2 regions of the Pseudalkalibacillus sp. A8 genome follow, and region 1 is predicted to be linked to the other one. Evidence: a T-box and tRNA genes for the amino acid it is inferred to sense, from the RefSeq annotation. Region 1 holds a T-box; the other holds one or more tRNA genes.
What was found. A T-box is a leader RNA that pairs with one kind of tRNA and senses whether it is charged. The one in region 1 lies ahead of thrS (threonine--tRNA ligase), so its partner is inferred to be a tRNA-Thr.
Positions count from the first base shown of each region.

Region 2: it encodes a tRNA-Thr, which carries the amino acid that the T-box ahead of thrS (threonine--tRNA ligase) is inferred to sense. The anticodon was not compared.

Region 1 covers NZ_CP174509.1:4,088,431-4,097,224, forward strand. The annotation lists gene ACJROX_RS21000 (dUTP diphosphatase) at 1-329, opposite strand, end outside; gene ACJROX_RS21005 (TVP38/TMEM64 family protein) at 472-1,044, opposite strand; gene ACJROX_RS21010 (DUF1294 domain-containing protein) at 1,067-1,354, opposite strand; gene rplT (50S ribosomal protein L20) at 1,999-2,358, opposite strand; gene rpmI (50S ribosomal protein L35) at 2,649-2,837, opposite strand; gene infC (translation initiation factor IF-3) at 2,906-3,409, opposite strand; ribosomal protein L20 leader region at 3,503-3,639, opposite strand; gene thrS (threonine--tRNA ligase) at 4,235-6,169, opposite strand; T-box leader at 6,284-6,506, opposite strand; gene ytxC (sporulation protein YtxC) at 6,584-7,441, opposite strand; gene dnaI (primosomal protein DnaI) at 7,562-8,497, opposite strand; gene ACJROX_RS21045 (replication initiation and membrane attachment family protein) at 8,510-8,794, opposite strand, start outside.
Region 2 covers NZ_CP174509.1:706,657-715,450, reverse strand. The annotation lists gene queG (tRNA epoxyqueuosine(34) reductase QueG) at 1-336, opposite strand, end outside; gene ACJROX_RS03830 (ABC-ATPase domain-containing protein) at 728-2,434, opposite strand; gene ACJROX_RS03825 (B3/4 domain-containing protein) at 2,518-3,183, shown strand; gene ACJROX_RS03820 (YqaE/Pmp3 family membrane protein) at 3,338-3,502, opposite strand; tRNA gene ACJROX_RS03815 (tRNA-Leu) at 3,633-3,717, opposite strand; tRNA gene ACJROX_RS03810 (tRNA-Leu) at 3,748-3,836, opposite strand; tRNA gene ACJROX_RS03805 (tRNA-Cys) at 3,850-3,924, opposite strand; tRNA gene ACJROX_RS03800 (tRNA-Gly) at 3,988-4,062, opposite strand; tRNA gene ACJROX_RS03795 (tRNA-Gln) at 4,068-4,142, opposite strand; tRNA gene ACJROX_RS03790 (tRNA-His) at 4,150-4,225, opposite strand; tRNA gene ACJROX_RS03785 (tRNA-Trp) at 4,252-4,325, opposite strand; tRNA gene ACJROX_RS03780 (tRNA-Tyr) at 4,329-4,413, opposite strand; tRNA gene ACJROX_RS03775 (tRNA-Thr) at 4,505-4,580, opposite strand; tRNA gene ACJROX_RS03770 (tRNA-Phe) at 4,585-4,660, opposite strand; tRNA gene ACJROX_RS03765 (tRNA-Asp) at 4,692-4,767, opposite strand; tRNA gene ACJROX_RS03760 (tRNA-Met) at 4,833-4,909, opposite strand; tRNA gene ACJROX_RS03755 (tRNA-Val) at 4,944-5,019, opposite strand; tRNA gene ACJROX_RS03750 (tRNA-Glu) at 5,027-5,101, opposite strand; tRNA gene ACJROX_RS03745 (tRNA-Ser) at 5,132-5,224, opposite strand; tRNA gene ACJROX_RS03740 (tRNA-Asn) at 5,226-5,300, opposite strand; rRNA gene rrf (5S ribosomal RNA) at 5,313-5,428, opposite strand; rRNA gene ACJROX_RS03730 (23S ribosomal RNA) at 5,505-8,439, opposite strand; rRNA gene ACJROX_RS03725 (16S ribosomal RNA) at 8,612-8,794, opposite strand, start outside.

The DNA.
Region 1 (8,794 bases):
CTCTCATAGACCTTCAAGAAAGCACGGACAGGATTCTCGTTGGTAACTTCTGGTAAACGCGCATACTCCGGAACATCATAAGGGAGAATCAACCCAATCGAAAGCAAAAAGTGAATACCATCCACGTACTCTTCCAGAATGACTTCTTTAGTTGAAGGCGGCTTCGAGCTCCAAAATTTGAAACACCGTGTTTCATTTGCAAGTTCACCAATTTCGACGAGCAATGCAAGGATTTTTTCATTCAATAAATCTTCCCTTTCCAATCCTCTTTCGGATTCAATACGGCGATCTAATTCATTTTGCATCTTATACATTTGTTGTAATTCCAGGTCCATCGTATTTCCCCTCTCCTAATGCTTTCTCCAGTATAACAAGGAACATCATGGACCTTAAGGATTTCTTCTCATTAAAAATGCCGGAACCCCCTTTTAAAGAGCATACCGGCATTTATGAGTATGATGGTATCTTAAATCAACGTGCATCCGCAAAGAAATCCTGCCATTTGTAAACCCATTCTTTACGCCTTAGTACGTAAAATAACACTGCTAAGATACAAAGGATGCTGATCATCCAATGTAGCGTCAATTGGTTCAGCCAGCTTCCAAACGATGTATAGACAATAGCTAAAGGTACATTTGTAAATAAGGATAGCTTGGTGTAGTCTTTAAAATTTCTTGCAATCTCAATGATACAGAGTGAGATGAGATGAAAATGAAGAAATGGGACCAACCTTAAAATGGTGATTTGTCCGATTGAGAGTTCTGAACGTTTTCCAAACCATTTTTCTTTCATATTCATGACTTTGCTGAAGGATTTCGGTAAGGATTTTACAATTGCATAAAAATAGACACTGACTAATGTCACACCGATGATGGAATAGATCGTCCCGAAAACTACTCCGAAAACTAAACCACCAAGAATACAAATGAATCCGACTGGAATAAATAAAAATTGCCGTAATATGTGCAAGAAAATAAATAGGACTGGGGCAAATGCACCGCTTTCACCGAGCCAATGGATGAGTTGCATTGCATGCTGTTCCATCTCCATCCCCCCCATAAACAATTTATGAGAGGGGGAACGTACTTAGACCTTGCCTGTTGGCAGACAAGTATAGGTAAATACTGATCTGAAGAATGATCAAAACCGGAACCCCTATTCGAAAGGATGTGTGCTTCGTCTTATGACGGAATAGCTGCATGCCAGCAAGAATCCCGATCGCACCCCCTATAATGGAAACGATCCACAGATGTGTCTCAGAGATCCTCCATTGCTGTCTTTTTGCTTTTTGTTTATCCATGAACATGATGATTAGACCATAAAAATTAATTACAACCAATATGTAAATGATCATCGTTTACGCTTCCTTTTCTTCTTATTGGATTTTTTTAGTTTCCGGGATGGTGCTTGCAGGCTGTTTTCTGATCCACTTTATGTATTTGCTCGCTCGTACGAAGGGATTTCAAATCTGGATATAAAGTCGACAGCTCTTCATTCGTAAAGAGAGCAAGAACCTGTTTATGGCACGGAATGCAGAGATCAGCCGTTTCACCGAATGTCCCTCCGTACTCATGGGACCATGTATGGTCATTTGTCTTGACGCCTTACCAGCCGTAGTTCACATAATGATGTTATAGAATCCATAAATCATCTCCAAACTTCCTGCCGAGTTAGGACGCCTACTTTGAGGACCTCGTTTTCCGATTTTTGCATTTTCAGGGTGTCAAAACCCTTCTTTGAGGACCCCGTTTTCTGGATTTCGCATTTTCAGGGTGTCAAAACCCTTCTTCGTTTTCAGGATTTCGCATTTTCAGGGTGTCAAAACCCTTCTTTGAGTACCTCGTTTTCCGATTTTCGTATTTTCAAGTACTCAAAAACCTTCTCTTGAGTAGGCAACAGCGCCTACAACTTCAATCTTTGTGAAAACTGGCTCTAGAACCATTAATACCCAACGATATATAAAAAGAGGCTGACCACATTTAGTCAACCCCTTGTTATTTACGCCTTAAGGCTATCTTTAGCTTTGTTTGCAAGTTCAGCAAAAGCTTTTTCATCGTTTACAGCAAGCTCAGCCAGCATCTTACGGTTAACGTCGATTCCAGCTTGCTTCAATCCGTGCATCATGCGGCTGTATGAAATTCCGTTCACACGAGCAGCAGCGTTGATACGTGTGATCCATAATTTACGGAAATCACGCTTCTTCTGACGACGGTCACGGTACGCATAGCGTAGTGATTTGAATACTTGTTGTTGAGCAACTTTAAATAATTTATGTTTCGCACCAAAATAACCTTTAGCAAGTTTTAAGACGCGCTTACGACGACGACGTGTTACATAGCCACCTTTTACTCTTGGCATTGTAATCCCTCCTGTATTTTTCAGTAATTGATAAGTTCAATACGGGTTCAAAAGTCGACGAATCAGAAACAAGAAGTTCAAGGTATGAAGGTTTTGAGGAAGGCTACTAACTTGAAAGTCATTGCTGCCTTGCACCGAGGAAGCTTTCTTCGGCAGGATTACCATGCAGACGCAGGTGCACAATGTTTATTCTTCGCAGTATCGTAGCTTCTAGTCCTACATGAGGACCGGAAAAACCAAGTAACGCCGAAATTCGTAGTTTATCATTCGTGATCTTTTGAACATCCAATTTAGATCATGTCTTTAATGCGCTTGTAGTCTCCACTAGATACAAGTGCAGATTTACGTAGCTTACGCTTTTGCTTTTGAGACTTGTTACGGAACATGTGGCTAGTGAATGCGTGTGAACGCTTCAATTTGCCACTACCAGTTTTCTTGAATCGCTTAGCAGTCCCTTTATGAGTTTTCATTTTAGGCATAGTAAAGTTCCTCCTTTGGTTACTTGTTCGAAGAAATTCCGTTCAAGATCCCCTTCCAATGTTGAAAGTTATTTACTTTCGATTGGAGCAAGAATCAAAAACATACTGCGGCCTTCCATTTTAGGCTTGGATTCAATCGTTCCAAGATCCTCACATTCCTTTGCCATACGCATGAGCACGTCACGTCCTAATTCGGAGTGAGTGATCGCACGTCCTCGGAAACGGATGGACGCTTTAACTTTGTTCCCTTTTTCAAGGAACTTTCTCGCATTACGAAGCTTTGTGTTGAAATCGTGTTCTTCAATATTCGGGCTAAGACGAACTTCCTTCGTCGTAATCGTCTTTTGATTTTTACGCGCTTCTTTTTCTTTTTTCTGTTGCTCATAACGATACTTACCATAGTCCATAATTCGGCACACTGGCGGTTTCGCATTAGGTGCAACAAGAACAAGATCCAGATTTGCATTTGCTGCAATTTCAAGTGCTTCTTGACGAGATTTTACGCCAATTTGATCTCCATTGGCGCCAATCAGGCGAACTTCGCGAGCGCGAATGCCATCGTTGACCATCATGTCCTTACTAATAATGAGCCACCTCCATCGATTTTTACAACCTAATCTTTTCTTGTAAAGTAAAGCAAATCTACTTCAATGTTTATTACAAAACAAATAGAAAAAGCGTCGGCGCATACCACACCCACACTGAAAGGTTCCGATCATTATCGAAAGCTGAATCATTTGTACCTGCCAGCTGTACGATCGTACGCCAATCAGGTGAGAAGCGGGTGCTTCTGCTTGTTTACAAGAATATACGATTATATTTTCACATTAGAATCATATCATCGATGTCATACTGCTGTCAAGCCAACACTATGGCTTCGTTTCAACCTATATAGCGTAATTGATTTCAGGAAAAAAATCAAGGGGTAATATAAAGGCACTGTTATTCTTCATTGTTGATTTCTGCGAAATTCCTTCCTTTCCGCGGGCGATCCGTGAGCCTCCTCACTTGCACATGGATCTCAACATAAAAATGAAATTATTTTCGTATCTGCGATGAGAATTCTTAGAAGCTTTCCTTATGCTGGCTTCGCCGTCACCACAAGACCACGGACTTACATTCCATCCTTGTAGTTTTGCGCCGAGTAACCGCAGGCGCAGGACGTACTTGTACAGGATGTACTGACTTCGACATTCACCACAGGACGTGGTGGTATTTAGTCGAAGTTCATTATTATACTCGAAGATCCTTAAATCGCTGCGGGATCTCGCCCGTCTCGCTTTTCCCGCTTGAGTGTCGAGAATTTCGAATGAAGCAAGTTGTATCAATATCAACATTCACAATGCCCTCATAGAAAAAAGAGATGACCGATTCAGTACAGTCATCTCTCTCTTAATTTAACTATGCTCTATTTCTGCTTTAAGACTTTCTTTGAAGCTCTCAAGTGAAACAGTTTCGGAATCCTGCTCGCCGTACTTCCGTACATTGACAGCGTTGGACTCGATTTCCTGGTCCCCGACTACGAGCATATAAGGGACTTTCTGCATTTGTGCTTCACGGATCTTATAGCCGATCTTCTCTTCACGGGAATCGACCTCGACACGGAAACCGTTCGACTTCAGTTCTTCCTGCACTTTATAGGCATAGTCCATATGCACCCCAGAAACAGGGATGATTTTCGCTTGGACTGGCGTTAACCAAGTAGGAAGCGCACCTTTGTATTCTTCAATCAAGAAGGCGACAAAGCGTTCCATTGTTGAAACGACACCTCTATGGATGACAACCGGACGATGGTCTTGGCCGTCGCTGCCTTTGTAAATAAGATCAAAACGTTCTGGCAAGTGGAAGTCAAGCTGTACGGTGGAGAGCGTTTCCTCTTTTCCAAGGGCAGTTCTTACTTGGACATCAAGCTTCGGTCCGTAGAAGGCTGCTTCGCCTTCCGCTTCCACATAATTCAGGTCCATGTCTTCCATTGTCTCTTTCAAGAGGGCTTGTGCTTTTTCCCACATTTCATCATTATCGACATACTTCTCTTTATCTTCAGGGTCACGATAGGAAAGACGGAATTTGTAGTCAGTGATTCCGAAATCCTTGTAAACTTTCTGAATAAGTTGCACGACTCGGATGAATTCTTCTTTCAACTGATCAGGTCTTACGAAAATGTGTGCATCATTCAATGTCATGGAGCGCACACGTTGTAACCCTGCAAGTGCTCCAGACATTTCATGGCGGTGCATGGTGCCGAGCTCAGCAATACGAACAGGTAGATCACGGTAGCTGTGCAATGCGTTTTTATAAATCATCATATGGTGCGGGCAGTTCATCGGACGGAGAACAAGCTGTTCGTTATCCATTTCGATTGCAGGATACATATCCTCCTGGTAATGGTCCCAGTGACCGGAAGTCTTGTAAAGCTCTACACTGCCAAGATGGGGTGTATATACGTGATCATAGCCAAGCTTTACTTCAGTATCGACGATATAACGTTCGATGACTCTGCGGATTGTTGCGCCTTTAGGAAGCCAGATCGGCAGTCCTTGACCGACCTTTTGTGATATTGTAAAAATCTCTAATTCCTTTCCTAGTTTACGGTGGTCACGTTCCTTCGCTTCCTCAAGGAAATACAGATGCTCTTCAAGCTCTGATTTTTTATTGAACGCTGTACCGTAAACACGTTGAAGCATTTGATTATCGCTATCACCTCTCCAGTATGCCCCAGAGATGTTCATCAACTTGAAAATCTTTAGTTTGCTTGTTTGCGGGACATGGACACCTCGGCAAAGATCGAAAAATTCTCCCTGCTGATAGAATGTGATCTTTTCTCCTTCTGGAATCGCCTCGACCAACTCGACTTTAAGTTCGTCTCCGAGCTCTTCATATCGACGGATTGCCTCTTCCCGACTCACTTCCTCACGAGTGATTTCAAGGTTTTCATCCACAATTTTCTTCATTTCTTTTTCAATCTTAGGGAAATCTTCTTCAGTGAGGCGGTGCTCCATATCAATATCATAGTAGAACCCGTTTTCAATAGTCGGCCCTACACCAAGCTTTACTTTCTGATCTGAAAACACACGCTTGATTGCTTGTGCCATCAAATGAGCTGTGCTGTGACGGATGATTTCAAGCCCTTCTTCAGAGTCAGGCATGACGATTGTAATCGTACCGTCCTGTTCAATCGGTTGCCGTAGATCGAGCAACTGATCATCAAGTTTTCCAGCGATGGCTTTCTTTTTCAAGCCTGGGCTGATTGATGCGGCGATCTCTTCTGTTGTAACGCCTTTATCAAACTCCTTGACTGCTCCATCCGGAAAAGTAATTTTCACCTTAGACATGGTCGTTCACACTCCTACATTATTTAATACAACGTTAGTCAACTAGCTTTGCGCAAACTAGAAAAACACTTTTTCCGTCAAATAAAATGGAATTAAAAAAACACCCATCCCTGGAAAAGGGACGAGTGTTTGCTCGCGGTTCCACCCTCGTTCCGACAACATTACATGTCGGCGCTTGGTATCATTTAACGGTCATTTACCGTCAACGGTTACTTATAATTTCTCCGTTGAAGTTCAGAGGTGGTAAGTACTTTTTACTTGGTGAAGAGATTTCAGCTGATTCTCTTCTCTCTGGAAACCAGTATCAAAAGACTCATATCCTCGTCATTACTTTGGTATTGTTGATTGTTATGTAGTATTATATGCAGTCTACCAAAGAAAATCAAGCCTAAAAATACCAAATATAAAATTTTGCTAGTTAACTGAAAACTTACGGTTAGGAAGGATACGGACACGTTCCTGGAAGACATTCTGAATGGTACGGTTCATCGAGTCATCTTCAACATCGGTATACAGATAAATTCTTTCTGGAGCTATTTCGATCAATATTTTCAGCAAATCCGAAGCTATGGACTGCAAATGGGCTTTCCCTTTACCCTTCGTAAGCTGTTCAATATCTTGTTTAGTCAACTCATAGTAATGTTCATTATAAATCCTGAACTGATTACGCTCATGCTTAAGATGAACAGTCGAAAACAAAGAAACCCTTGATTTGACGAATTGACGCAATTGATTGATAAAATCCTGGTACTCCTGTTCGTACTTGAATTCATCTATCGCACATTCAATATATTTTGTTAATAGTTCCCGATATGGTTTCAAGCGGAATTGCAAAAAAGATTCATAGGAAAAGATCATTTCAGAGTCAAAAAAGTCCTCCAATGCATCGACGATCATATCTTCTCTTGATGGGAACTTACTGACTAAGGGGATGTTTTCAGAATTTCCTTCGATAAGAGACTGAGCAATGGATAGGATCTGAAGTTGTTCATCTATATCCGTAAAATAAAAGTTGTTCTCCAGGATTCTTAATATCCAGGCATCTTCCCTCGTTCGTATGATATGCTTCGCTAAGAAAAGTAAAATCGTCGGCTTCAACATGTCACTGACCGGATCACGGTGATCTAAATCGATCTCCAATGTGTTTTCATCTGTATATTGAAGCCTTATTGGAGTCGACCGGTTGGATATGTTTTGGTTATTGAGTAATTTATTGATTCGTTTATACAAATAATGTCCTTCCTTTTCATCCAAAAAGTGAATCGTAACCAACCTTAATCCTCCTTGTCCACAATCATTGTTACAATATATGAACATCAAGAAAGATTATTCTAACGAAAGCTGTCAAAAGGAAAAGACTCTGTCCTATAAGTATGACAGAGCCTGTTCCATTTATTTTTGACGTCGATTTTCTCCACCGAGCGATATTGGAGTTGTAAAATGTTTGATCCGTTCCATAATACGCTTCGCCTTCAATTGTTCAATCCCGCCTTTTTGAGAATAGGCGAGATGACCTTCAAGTTCCTCATAATCGTAATTTGACGTATAGCATGTCGGGAGTTTCTCCATCATGCGATGCTGTAATATCGAACCTAATACTTCATCTCGTATCCAGCTAGACATCGTTTCAGCACCGATATCATCGAGGACTAATACTGGTGCTTTTTTGATCACATTCAACTTTTCATCTACTGTCTGATCCCCAATTGATGATTTCATTTCTCTAAAAAAGTCAGGAGTATACACAAGTATCGTTTGGATGTTCTTTTTAGCCAGGGCGTTTGCCATTGCCCCCATGAGGAAGGTCTTTCCTACGCCGAACTCTCCGTGTACATAGAGACCTTGAGACGAGCCTTCAGGACTAGAGACTGCTTTTACAAACTCTGCAGCATTCAATGTCGCTTGATACCTCTCTTTGTCCTTTTTATCAAATTGATCAAACGTGGCAGCAAGGATATCCTTCGGGATGAAATAACTTTTGATCAACGATTGTAAACTTTCCATCTCATCGTTAGCTACTTTACTAGGACAGCGATTGTAAGTTACATCGATGATCTGACCGTTTATGAACAACTGGGGCTCGTATCCTTTGATCATGTTTCGACAACTCTTCAGATCCATACATCCTTTACAATTCCTGGTTCCTTCTATAAACTCCACTAATCTCGGAAGACTCTTGTTGATCATTTCTATCGTCACTTCTGGATTTGCTCGATGAAACGCCTTCCAGTCGGGATGCGACAACACCTTTTTCTTCACTTCGATTAATTCTCTTTCTACATTTGAACGTTCGGTAAAACTTTTCATCGATTCTGATATGGATTTCACGTTGTGCACCCCCTATAGACCTTTCAAATATTCTTCAAGCCATTTTTCATCGTTTTCTGAAACCTGTTGTTTTTCTTTATCTGGTTTAGGTGAATCCATCCATTTAGGAAGTTTGTCCTTTCTGACATTCTTCTGTTGAGCCGGCCTGCTCGGTTTTGATTTTTGTTGATAGGCTTGATAACTTTTATGCTCTGCTTTAGCCAGTTCCATCGCTTCTTTGACAGAGGATATTTTTTTACGCTTCCACTGGCTTGCGATTTTTTCAACATGACCGTGGATCAATTTCATATCGTTTGT
Region 2 (8,794 bases), 2.6 Mb from region 1:
TTTATCACGTAACACGTCATGGTAGTCTCTGCCCCATGAAGCCCGGCAAAAGATCCCTCTACGATCTTCTCTTGTACTTCTCGGTGCATCCTTCATTTTTGAAGGATACGCAAGCGCAATCGATATGATTGACCTCGCTTTCGGAAGCAACAATTCTGGATGAGTACGTTTTTCTATGTCCTGCTCTTCAAATCCAGATTGAAACCCGTTTTCCTGCTGTGTCCGAAGCCGCTCCTTCAATTCTGTGAATGGATCAGCTGTCGTAAATCCTATCTTATCGATGCCTATTGATTTACTATATGCAATTACTTTTTCTTTTAACTGGGCACCTGTCATGGTTTGACCCCCTTTCTTTAAAATTTGGCATTATTATTCTTCATTGTTGATTTCTGCGAAATTCACTCCCTTTCCACGGGCTAAAGAAAAGCGGAAGCGACCCGCTTAGTCCCGTAGGTCACTGGAAGACTGACGAGGAGGCTCGAACCAAACAAAGTTCGGTTCTGCGTGGGCTCATACATAAGATGTAAATCAATGTGTCGACCGCCTCGGAAGTTTGAAGTGATCCAAGTGACGGGTCGCTCAGCTGGGCATCACCTGTTTGCATCCAAACTGCGGGGTCTTGCCTGGCTCGCTTTTCCCGCAGGAGTGTCACGAACTTCGCTTAAAGAAAAATGCTATAAAAAATCAACCACAAGATTTAGCAGCGCCTAAATTTCATAAGAAAAAGCTACTTGCGAATAGCTAGCGTCCTTAGTCTATTCAGTGCTGAAGCTAATTCTAACATACGCGGGCGCACCAAGTCACCAGGGTGCTGATTGGGAAAGTCTGTAAACGATGATAGGCCTTCTTCGTTGATCTGCCTGTCCACTTTTTGCAAAATTTCTCCGATCGATAGCCTGCCGAACCACTTCTTCTTTTCCAAATAAAAAAGAATTTCGGCAATCGCTCTCGTCTGACTTGGATCAGTCAATTGCTCGACATAGTCGATTTTGATATCCACCTTGCCATATTGAATCGAGTAGAGCCCTCTAGCCGTGACTTTTGAACGTTTCCCTTTCCGGCTGTCTAAACTTTCAGGATGAGGTATTCTTTTTTGTATTTTTCCAAAGTGAGTCCCGCCTTCTTTCTTCCGGTCAGCGACCGACTCTTTGGCAATTTTTCTAGCGTCTGTCGTCACATCGAAAGGACGGTATTGGTCCATCAACAGGACCGTATCTGCTACTTCAAAATAATCACCAGAACCACCCATCACCAAAATGGTGGAAACCCTGTGGTCTTCATACAGCTGCCTCACTTTATCAATGAATGGGGTGATCGGTTCTTTATCCTTCGAGACGAGTTGTTGCATACGCCGATCACGGATCATGAAATTCGTGGCACTGGTATCTTCATCAATCAAAAGAGCCGTTGCCCCTGCTTCTAGAGATTCGATGATGGTGGCAGCTTGCGATGTACTGCCGCTAGCGTCTTCAGAAGTAAAGCTTGTCGTCGTTTTTCCAAAGGGCAGGTTCTGGATAAATGGTGAAATATCAACATCGGTAATTTTGCGCCCATCCTCTGCACGTACCTTCATCGCTCCCGGATCGGTGAGGACAAATTCCCTGCCATCCCCTTTGATATGATTATAGACCCCTCTTTCTAACGCCTCCAAAAGGGTGCTTTTACCGTGATAACCTCCACCTACGATCAGTGTGATCCCTTCTTTGATGCCCATTCCTAAGACAGGCTCCTCTTGATGGGGTACCGGAATGGCGACCTTTAAAGACTCAGGTGTTTCAAAAGGTATGACTTCTTTTGTTTTTAATGGACGATTGCTGATCCCGCTCTCTCTTGGAAGGATGGCACCATTAGCTACAAATGTCACGAGCTTATTGGCTTTCATATACTCCCGAATCGCTAACTGCTGGTCAGAAAGCACTACCGCATTCCAAATCGTTTTTTCGGTAATGGAGAAAATGGAATCCTTTAAAATCTGCGGTAGGATCGAGAGAAGCATTTTCTGAGCCTGACGTCCGAGTACACTGCGTCCCTTTGCAGGAAGTCCGATGGATAGACAAATGGTGACAGTGTCAGGAGTAAGCTGAACAGCCGTCCGCTGTAATACCTCTTGTCCCGGTTGATCAATCGAAATCAACCCACTTTTACCAGTACCGCCAGCCCTTTGATCCGTATTGTTGATCGCTTGAGCCACAATTCTTGCAATCGTATCCTCCACACTTGTTTTTCGGGCTGATGTCGATTCCCATTCTTGCTTCAGGATGGTTTTCGTCCTAGGAATCGCCATTCTTATTTTAGACGGCGAAGCAAACGGGTCCCCCTGGACATAATCGATATGCAATGTAAAGTCGTTAAAACGATAGCTGCCACGAATATCTTTATATGCTTTATATCCTTTTCCATCTATTCTTTGAAGTAATTGCTGGAGGTGTTGCATTGATGATAAGCACTCCTTTTCATACTTAAAATTCTTGTATGGTACACTAATGAAAAATACATAAAACGATGAGGTGAAGCATTATGAACATATCCATCTCAGATAAACTGAAAGAACTTCTTCCAGATTTTAAAATAGGGATCATTCATTACAATGATATCACGGTTGATGAATCACCTAAAATGTTAGCGGGCCGGTTACAGCTTTTTCAAGAATCCCTGATGCTTGAAGCAGAATCCAAGCCTATTTCATCAATAGAGCCGATTCAGGAATGGCGCAAGATTTTCAAAAAGGTTGGTACTGATCCAGCTCGTTACCGTCCATCTTCAGAAGCACTGCTTCGGAGAATATATAAAGGATCCCAGTTAGGTGCCATTCACTCAGCAGCCGATACCAACAATTTTTTCTCCTTACAATATCAAATCCCGCTTGGTATCTATGATCAAGCAAAGATTGATGGAAATGTACTCTTAGATATCGGATCTGATGGTGATGAATACGAAGGTATAAATGGCCGTGTAGTCGATATGAAAAATAAAATACTAACAAGGGACGATAGTGGTCCTTTCGGAAGTCCAATCGTTGATTCAAAAAAGACCATGGTTACAGAACAGACGACGCAAGCACTTCATTTCGTCTATTTTCAGCCTTCCCTTCCTGATTCAGATGTAACGGAAATGCTCCAAGCAATTGAGAAGATGTTTGTCCAAATCCATGGCGGAAAAGCTCAATCTGAAATCATCGAATGAACGATGGAGCATGGCTCCCTTTGGCTGACTATGACATAAAAAAACGCAACACCCCGTAATTACCGAAGCACTGCGTTAAACTTGTTTTAATCATTATAAGTACAATCGAATAAAAATATGTACAAAACCTCCAATTAAAAGGAGGTTTTTTTCATTAAGCTAGACTTTGTGAGTGTCCTTTATTGACGACCAATAAAGCATGGATAGCACCAGGCAGCCACGCAATGATTGTAAGTACGATATTGATCAACGTTTGTGACTTGCTGCCATGTAGAAATACTGCAAGAGGCGGAAGCAAAACAGCTAATAGATAACGCATCATATCTCCTCCTTCTTTGTTTGTATTTCTAGGCATTCCCCCGCTTGTACAAATCTAAACAAGTCAAAAGTTTACAGGAAAGCAATCAAAAAACATCCCTTACATATTGTAGGGGATGTTGAGTATGTAATGGTACCGGTGGTCGGGGTCGAACCGACACTCCGTGAGGAACACGATTTTGAGTCGTGCGCGTCTGCCAATTCCGCCACACCGGCATGTGTCTATATATATTACTATTAAGTTAATGGTGCCGAGGGCCGGACTTGAACCGGCACGGTAGTCACCTACCGCAGGATTTTAAGTCCTGTGTGTCTGCCAATTCCACCACCCCGGCTGGGTAGTTTAGATGGAGGCGGCACCCGGATTCGAACCGGGGGATAAGGGTTTTGCAGACCCGTGCCTTACCACTTGGCTATGCCGCCATACCTCATTTTATGCTTTACGCAAAAATGGAGTACCACTTTCGGCAATTCTTTTAAGTTGAATGGAGCGGAAGACGGGATTCGAACCCGCGACCCCCACCTTGGCAAGGTGGTGTTCTACCACTGAACTACTTCCGCGAAAATGGCTGGGCTAGCTGGATTCGAACCAACGCATGACGGAGTCAAAGTCCGTTGCCTTACCGCTTGGCTATAGCCCAACGCATATGGGGCGACTGATGGGAATCGAACCCACGAATGCCGGAACCACAATCCGGTGCGTTAACCACTTCGCCACAATCGCCATAATTAAGGTTTTAAAATATAAATTGGCAGGGGTAGTAGGAATCGAACCCACACTGGAGGTTTTGGAGACCTCTGTTCTACCGTTAAACTATACCCCTAAATGGTGGAGGGGGACGGATTCGAACCGCCGAACCCGGAGGGAGCGGATTTACAGTCCGCCGCGTTTAGCCACTTCGCTACCCCTCCAAAAGAGACAATTTATATTGTAGTACAGATTACAAAGTGATTCAAGACCTAATTTCAGGAATCAGAACCAAACTCTGCATATAAATGAAAATGGTGCTGGCCAGAGGACTTGAACCCCCAACCTACTGATTACAAGTCAGTTGCTCTACCAATTGAGCTAGGCCAGCAACATGGTGGCTCGAGACGGAATCGAACCGCCGACACGAGGATTTTCAGTCCTCTGCTCTACCGACTGAGCTATCGAGCCAAGATGTATAAATGCTAAATTTGTTTTTAAATGGCGGACCCGACCGGATTCGAACCGGCGATCTCCTGCGTGACAGGCAGGCATGTTAACCCCTACACCACGGGTCCATTTGGTTGTGCACCCCTTCGGGTACTCCATATGTTCATTGATCGAAATTATGATGAACTTAAATTGGTTGCGGGGATAGGATTTGAACCTACGACCTTCGGGTTATGAGCCCGACGAGCTACCAGACTGCTCCACCCCGCGACGATATTAGTATATGGACAAGTTATGTCTTAAATGGTGGAGGATGACGGGATCGAACCGCCGACCCCCTGCTTGTAAGGCAGGTGCTCTCCCAGCTGAGCTAATCCTCCATATGAATGGTGACCCCTACGGGATTCGAACCCGTGTTACCGCCGTGAAAGGGCGGTGTCTTAACCACTTGACCAAGGGGCCAATAAAATTATGTTGTATAGATAGTTCATATGGCGGAGAGCGAGGGATTCGAACCCTCGGTACGGGTTTAAACCGCACACACGATTTCCAATCGTGCTCCTTCGACCTCTCGGACAGCTCTCCGTGGCTCCACAGGCAGGACTCGAACCTGCGACCGATCGGTTAACAGCCGATAGCTCTACCACTGAGCTACTGTGGATCGAAATGATCAGCCCGGCGACATCCTACTCTCACAGGGGGAAGCCCCCAATTACCATTGGCGCTGAAGAGCTTAACTTCCGTGTTCGGCATGGGAACGGGTGTGACCTCTTCGCCATCGTCACCAGACTGTATGAAATTCAAGGGATACTGTTCCCTCAAAACTAGATAACGGTTCTTGAAAACATCGTCGATGTTAAATAAAGTGGTTAAGTCCTCGATCGATTAGTATCTGTCAGCTCCACGTGTCACCACGCTTCCACACCAGACCTATCAACCTCATCATCTCTGAGGGATCTTACTCGCTTAACGCGATGGGAAATCTCATCTTGAGGGGGGCTTCATGCTTAGATGCTTTCAGCACTTATCCCGTCCACACGTAGCTACCCAGCTATGCTCCTGGCGGAACAACTGGTACACCAGCGGTGTGTCCATCCCGGTCCTCTCGTACTAAGGACAGCTCCTCTCAAATTTCCTGCGCCCGCGACGGATAGGGACCGAACTGTCTCACGACGTTCTGAACCCAGCTCGCGTACCGCTTTAATGGGCGAACAGCCCAACCCTTGGGACCTACTTCAGCCCCAGGATGCGATGAGCCGACATCGAGGTGCCAAACCTCCCCGTCGATGTGGACTCTTGGGGGAGATAAGCCTGTTATCCCCAGGGTAGCTTTTATCCGTTGAGCGATGGCCCTTCCATGCGGAACCACCGGATCACTAAGCCCGACTTTCGTCCCTGCTCGACTTGTAGGTCTCGCAGTCAAGCTCCCTTGTGCCTTTACACTCTGCGAATGATTTCCAACCATTCTGAGGGAACCTTTGGGCGCCTCCGTTACACTTTAGGAGGCGACCGCCCCAGTCAAACTGCCCACCTGACACTGTCTCCGGACCGGATCACGGTCCTGGGTTAGAATTTCAATACCGTCAGGGTAGTATCCCACCGACGCCTCCACCGAACCTGGCGGTCCGGCTTCTCTGGCTCCTACCTATCCTGTACAAACGATACCAAAATCCAATATCAGGCTACAGTAAAGCTCCATGGGGTCTTTCCGTCCTGTCGCGGGTAACCTGCATCTTCACAGGTACTATAATTTCACCGGGTCTCTCGTTGAGACAGTATCCAAGTCGTTGCACCTTTCGTGCGGGTCGGAACTTACCCGACAAGGAATTTCGCTACCTTAGGACCGTTATAGTTACGGCCGCCGTTTACTGGGGCTTCGATTCAGAGCTTCTCCTAATGGATAACCCCTCCTCTTAACCTTCCAGCACCGGGCAGGTGTCAGCCCCTATACTTCGCCTTACGGCTTCGCAGAGACCTGTGTTTTTGCTAAACAGTCGCTTGGATCTTTTCACTGCGGCTCTCTCGGGCTTGCACCCTATCAGAGCACCCCTTCTCCCGAAGTTACGGGGTCATTTTGCCGAGTTCCTTAACGAGAGTTCTCCCGAGCATCTTAGGATTCTCTCCTCGCCTACCTGTGTCGGTTTACGGTACGGGCACCTCTTTCCTCGCTAGAGGCTTTTCTTGGCAGTGTAGGATCAGGGACTTCGGTACTCTAGTTCCCTCGCCATCACAGCTCCGCCGTATGGTGGACGGATTTGCCTATCCACCGGCCTGACTGCTTGGACGCGCATATCCATCAGCGCGCTCTCCCTACCTTCCTGCGTCCCCCCGTTGCTCAAACGGAAAGGAGGTGGTACAGGAATATCAACCTGTTGGCCATCGCCTACGCCTTTCGGCCTCGGCTTAGGTCCCGACTAACCCTGAGCGGACGAGCCTTCCTCAGGAAACCTTGGGCTTTCGATGGAGAAGATTCTCACTTCTCTTTTCGCTACTCATACCGGCATTCTCACTTCAAAGCGCTCCACGAGTCCTTCCGGTCTCGCTTCTCAGCCCTTCGAACGCTCCCCTACCACTGTACCGTTAGGTACAATCCATAGCTTCGGTGATACGTTTAGCCCCGGTACATTTTCGGCGCAGAGTCACTCGACCAGTGAGCTATTACGCACTCTTTAAATGGTGGCTGCTTCTAAGCCAACATCCTGGTTGTCTGGGCAACTCCACATCCTTTTCCACTTAACGTATACTTGGGGACCTTAGCTGATGGTCTGGGCTGTTTCCCTCTCGACTACGGATCTTATCACTCGCAGTCTGACTCCCGTGGACAAGTTCCTGGCATTCGGAGTTTGACTGAATTCGGTAATCCTGTGGGGACCCCTAGTCCAATCAGTGCTCTACCTCCAGAACTCTCACCACGAGGCTAGCCCTAAAGCTATTTCGGGGAGAACCAGCTATCTCCGAGTTCGATTGGCATTTCACCCCTACCCACACCTCATCCCCGCACTTTTCAACGTGCGTGGGTTCGGGCCTCCATTCAGTGTTACCTGAACTTCACCCTGGACATGGGTAGATCACTCGGTTTCGGGTCTACGACAACGTACTCATGCGCCCTGTTCAGACTCGCTTTCGCTGCGGCTCCGTCTCTGCGACTTAACCTTGCACGTTATCGTAACTCGCCGGTTCATTCTACAAAAGGCACGCCGTCACCCGTTAATGGGCTCCGACTACTTGTAGGCACACGGTTTCAGGATCTCTTTCACTCCCCTTCCGGGGTGCTTTTCACCTTTCCCTCACGGTACTGGTTCACTATCGGTCACTAGGGAGTATTTAGCCTTGGGAGATGGTCCTCCCAGCTTCCGACGGGGTTTCACGTGTCCCGCCGTACTCAGGATCCACTCTGGAGGGAACGACGTTTTGGCTACAGGGCTGTTACCTCCTCTGGCGGGCCTTTCCAGACCGCTTCGCCTACGCCGTTCCTTTCTTACTCCGTATAGAGTGTCCTACAACCCCAAGAGGCAAGCCTCTTGGTTTGGGCTGTTTCCGTTTCGCTCGCCGCTACTCAGGAAATCGCGATTGCTTTCTCTTCCTCTGGGTACTAAGATGTTTCAGTTCCCCAGGTCTGCCTTCTCATACCCTATGAATTCAGGTATGGATCCTACCCCATTACGGGCAGTGGGTTCCCCCATTCGGAAATCCCCGGATCAAAGCTTACTTACAGCTCCCCGAGGCATATCGGTGTTCGTCCCGTCCTTCTTCGGCTCCTAGTGCCAAGGCATCCACCGTGCGCCCTTCATAACTTAACCACGTTATGAATGAACTTACACTTCTTACTTGTCATTAAATGACGTTTTCGATGTCTTGTTTTCAAGAATTTCATTATCTAGTTTTCAAGGAACAATGTTTTGAAAGAGAATGAGCTCTTTCAAAACTAAACAAAAGCCAAAGCGTGTTCCATGTCCATAAAGGACTCCTTAGAAAGGAGGTGATCCAGCCGCACCTTCCGATACGGCTACCTTGTTACGACTTCACCCCAATCATCTGTCCCACCTTCGGCGGCTGGTTCCAAAAGGTTACCTCACCGACTTCGGGTGTTACAAACTCTCGTGGTGTGACGGGCGGTGTGTACAAGGCCCGGGAACGTATTCACCGCGGCATGCT